Regions from separate parts of the Shewanella violacea DSS12 genome, predicted to be linked through region 1. Evidence: predicted binding sites of a transcription regulator. Region 1 holds the regulator's gene; the other holds the start of a gene.
What was found. Region 1 encodes MetJ, which represses methionine synthesis genes. Its sites were predicted from a motif close to TAGACGTCTAGACGTCTA; they were not measured.
Positions count from the first base shown of each region.

Region 2: the regulator MetJ is predicted to act here: its motif matches at 1,586-1,603, upstream of metE (5-methyltetrahydropteroyltriglutamate--homocysteine S-methyltransferase).

Region 1 is NC_014012.1:4,242,528-4,244,938, forward strand. It holds gene metB (cystathionine gamma-synthase) at 1-980, opposite strand, end outside; gene metJ (met regulon transcriptional regulator MetJ) at 1,213-1,527, shown strand; gene SVI_RS17635 (sulfite exporter TauE/SafE family protein) at 1,692-2,411, shown strand, end outside.
Region 2 is NC_014012.1:3,932,058-3,934,468, forward strand. It holds gene metE (5-methyltetrahydropteroyltriglutamate--homocysteine S-methyltransferase) at 1-1,435, opposite strand, end outside; gene SVI_RS16410 (LysR family transcriptional regulator) at 1,687-2,411, shown strand, end outside.

The DNA of each region.
Region 1 (2,411 bases):
AAACTTTCAGCCAGTGAAAAAATAGAGAGTTTATCCAAGAATGCCACCAGCTCCTTCTCTCCACCCTTGAGTTCGAAACTCAACATGGCACCGAAGCCTTTCTGCTGTTTCGCGGCAATCTTATGACCCGGATGTGTTTCAAGACCCGGGTAGTATACCTTTTCCACGGCCAAACTAGTGGTTAATACTTCTAATATGCGCTGAGCATTAGCCTGATGCTCACGAATACGTACCGCAAGGGTACGAATACCACGTAAGGTTAGATAACTATCGAAGGCTGACCCAGTTAGGCCTAAGGTATTCGACCACCAATGTAATAACTCACCTAACTCGGCATCCTTAGCGACGACGGCACCACCGACTACGTCGCTATGGCCATTGATGTACTTAGTGGTCGAGTGAATAACGATATCGGCGCCGAGAAGCAAAGGTTGCTGTAGAATTGGCGACAGGAACGTATTATCGACCACCACTAAGGCATCTACTAAGTTACTTGCCTTGGAAATAGCTTCGATATCGACGACACGCAGTAGTGGATTAGACGGTGTTTCCAGCCAGACCATCTTAGGCTTGCGAGCAATAGCAACTTCGAGTGCAGCGCTGTCGGTCTGATCGACAACAGCTAACTTAAACGCTCCCTTCTTAGCCAAGTTAGTAAACAGACGATAGCTACCGCCATAACAGTCATGGGGAACCACAAGCAGGTCATCGGGACCCAACAGGCTAGTCACTAATGTAATCGCAGCCATACCTGTACAAGTCACTATGCCAGTTGCGCCTTTTTCCAGGCTAGCAATGGCATCCCCAAGAATAGATCGAGTCGGATTACCCGAACGGCTATAATCGAAGTCTCTAGGATTCTTATGGCCATCGAAGCAATAATTAGTCGATAAATAGATAGGGGGCACCACAGCACCATGTTGGGTATCGGATTCAATCCCTTGACGCACTGCAATTGTGGCTAACTTACGTTCGGTCATCTACTACTCCTAAACTATTTACTGAACACCTTTCCCCTACAAAAAATGGTTAAGAGATGTCTGGACGTCTAAATGTACCTAAGGGAAAGCCTAGCGTCAACCGAATATAGCCGTTTAGACGTCCAAACATATGGAAATCTATTTGCAATTGTCATAAATAAGAGGCAATAATTTGACTGTACAATTTAAAGGGTTAAAATCTGCCCCGAATTTTGAATATACAGGTGAGTCAATGACTGAGTGGAATGGCGATTATATCAGCCCATATGCTGAACACGGCAAGAAGAATGAACAAGTAAAGAAAATTACTGTTTCTATTCCCTTGAAGGTACTTAAGGTTCTTACCGATGAGCGCACCCGTCGCCAAGTGAATAACCTGCGTCATGCCACCAATAGTGAGTTGCTGTGCGAAGCATTCTTGCATGCATACACAGGTCAGCCTCTGCCTAACGATGATGACTTGTCTAAAGATAAGCCCGATACTATCCCGTCCGAAGTGAAGCGCTTGATGGATCAGATGGGTATCGCCTGGGAAGATGTGGAGTAAGCAGACTCACTAAAATCTTGAACAGTCAGTTTCAGGGATCGCATTGCGCTCCCTGCTCTCTTCTACACTAGTATCACCCCTGCCGAAACAATCGAGTCAGACTAATACATCAGATAAATAGTGCTAACTATTTCGCCATTCACAATACAATTTAGAGAAAAGCCGTGCTTTCAATGATAGATCCAACAACTCTGGCTCTAGCCTCGTTAATTATCTTCTGTGGCGCCTTAACCCAGAGCCTAATAGGTTTTGGCTTAGCCGTTGTCGCATCCCCTTTACTCTATATTGTCGATCCTGAGTTGGTACCTGTCCCGGTTATCGTCATGGGCTTCTCTATCTCCTTATTGACACTAATAAGAGAGCGAGGCGCCCTGAAGTTTAATGGGCTGCAATATGCACTACTTGGGCGAATACCAGGGGGCTTTATTGGTGTAGCACTATTAATATATGCACCACAAGCAATTCTTGGCTTGGCCATATCAGGCATAGTTGCCGCGGCAGTCATTTTAAGTTTACTCAAGTTCAACTTAGCCGTTAACCGCAAGAGTCTATTTGGCGCCGGCGTGATATCTGGCATATTTGGCAATATTGCCGCTATCGGCGGCCCGCCATTAGCAATTCTGCTTTCAGGACAAGATGCCCGTCAGTTTCGCGCCGCGCTATCAGCCTTCTTTGTCTTCAGTTCATTAATTGCCTTGGCTATTTTAGCCGTCACTGGCTTTATCAATGTCAGACATATATGGCTATCTCTGTTGCTTATGCCATCGGTGATCTTAGGTTATCTAGTGGCGGGAAGACTGATAGGACGAGTAGATAAAGATAAGACTCGCACCGCAACCCTCATCTTATGTTCAATCAGTTCAGTTTTGTTAGCCGTAAAGTCG
Region 2 (2,411 bases), 310 kb from region 1:
GACGCTCAATCGTATCTCTAGTCACCTGACGTAGCTGGTCGTTATAAAACTCAGGGGTGATCTCACCTTTACGCCAGCGGCTACGCAGGCCACGAATTGCTGGTGTCTGGGGGAATGAACCTATGGTTGTCGTAGGTAACAGAGGTAAATTAAACTTCTGCTGCTGTATAGATTGGCGGTTTGAAAACACGGTATCACGCTCGTAATCATCAGCTTTAAGCCCTGCGACTCTGTCGATAACTTGCCGATCGGCAGCGGCTTCACGTGCCTCTCTGCGCGCCACACATGTTGCCACTATGGTGTCTATTTCAACTTTATCGGCACTGTTTTCGGGAGTACTGAGTAGCGATTTAAGTTGAGTCAGCTCAGAGAGCTTCTGTTTTGCAAATGACACTTGTTGCTTAAGTGCTGGAGCCAACTCGGTCTCAACATCGAGATCCACCGGAGTATGCAGCAGTGAACAAGAAGGAGATATCCAGACTCGTCCCTTAAGGTCGTTCACCACAGGAGCGATACGCTCGGCAATCAAATCAATATCTGCCGCCCAGACATTACGTCCGTTTATCACACCTAAAGAGAGCACTTGCTCAGGCTGGAGATTTGTCGCAAATTTTGCAAGCTGCTCCGGAGCCGTGACCAAATCCAGGTGTAGACCGGCAACAGGCAAGGCTGAAACCAATGCTTGATGATGAGCAATGGTGCCGTAATAACTTGCCAGTAATACCTTAACCTCAGATGACTGCAGTGCCTCATAGGCAGAAGAAATAGCCCTCTGCCAATCGGCATCAAGTTCAAGGGCGAGAATGGGTTCTTCTAGCTGTACCCATTCAACACCTTGGCCATTGAAACGAGTCAAGATTTCGCTGTAAGTCTTAATTAACTTAGGCAACAAGGTGAGCTTATCAAATTCACTGCCCACAGATTTAGCTAAAAACAGGTAAGAAACCGGACCTAGCAGTACAGGCTTGGCTTCATAGCCCAGCGCTTTAGCCTCTTCAACTTCTTCAAAGAACTGCTCATAGGCCAGGCTAAATTCTTGATCTACTGTCAGCTCAGGCACTATGTAGTGATAGTTTGTATTGAAGTACTTAGTCATCTCGCCGGCAGGTGCATCTTGACCCGATGGCGCACGACCACGAGCGACTCTAAACAAGGTATCGAGATCGACATTAGCATCATCTTGATTTCTGTGACGCTCAGGGATGGCATTCAATGTCGCACTCAGAGTCAGAACCTGATCATAGAAGGCGAAATCACCAACGGGTAATAAGGAGACCCCAGCCTGAGCCTGCCACTGCCAATGTGTACGACGTAACTCCTTCGCCACTTGCTTGAGATCGGCCTGACTTATCTCACCACGCCAATATTTCTCTTGAGCAAATTTAAGCTCACGTTGACGACCAATTCTTGGAAAACCTAAGTTAGCTATCTGTATCGCTTTCGACGTTTGCATATTGTATACCTTTTTGCTTTAATATGAGCAGAATTCAGAGTAAACGCCTTTCAAGCAAACTGAGATGAGTAAAGAGGCTTATGAGTTATCTACTAGTTAAGTACTCACTAAATAATCTTTACCGCAGGCGTCTGGACGTCTAGAAGTTTATTGTGATAGTCTCACTCCTGACAAACGAATTGATTTCAAGCGCAACATGAGCAGAATTCATGTTGAGATAAAGTAGGTATAATATGATTGAGCTTAGACACTTACGTACACTAGTAGCCTTAAAAGAGGCGGGAAGCCTTGCTGGGGCGGCCAAGAAACGCTTTGTCACTCAGTCGGCTCTGTCTCATCAGATTAAGGAATTGGAGACCCGGATCAACTCCTCTATCTTTATCAGAAAGAGTAAGCCTCTCTCTTTCACTCAAGAAGGCGCCAGATTACTTAACCTAGCCGAAGAGATATTGCCTAAGGTGGTTGAGACCGAATATGACCTTAAGCAGGGGCTCAATGACGAGCTTAACCGGCTGGGTGTAGGGATCGAATGCCATAGTTGCTTTAGATGGCTGATGCCTGTGATGGAACAATTTAGAACTGTATATCCAAATGTTAATTTAGATCTTTCCAGCAGACATCTATTTGATTCACTCAACGCACTGGAGATCGGCGATCTCGATGTGGTGCTCACATCCGATCCCGTACCCGGACAATCCATTGCCTATCAGCACCTGTTCGATTTTGAAGTTAAGCTAGTAGTAGCCAAGGATCACCCTCTGGCCAAGCTGGAATACGTTACCCCTAAACAACTTAAAAAACTCGCGATCATCAGCTACCCAGTGCCCCTACAACGACTGGATCTATACCGTCATTTCTTGGAGCCTGCGGGAGTCGAAGCGGGTAAGCAGATCAGCTGCGATCTCACCATGATGCTATTACAACGTATAGCCTGTAAAGATGGCGTGGCAGCACTGCC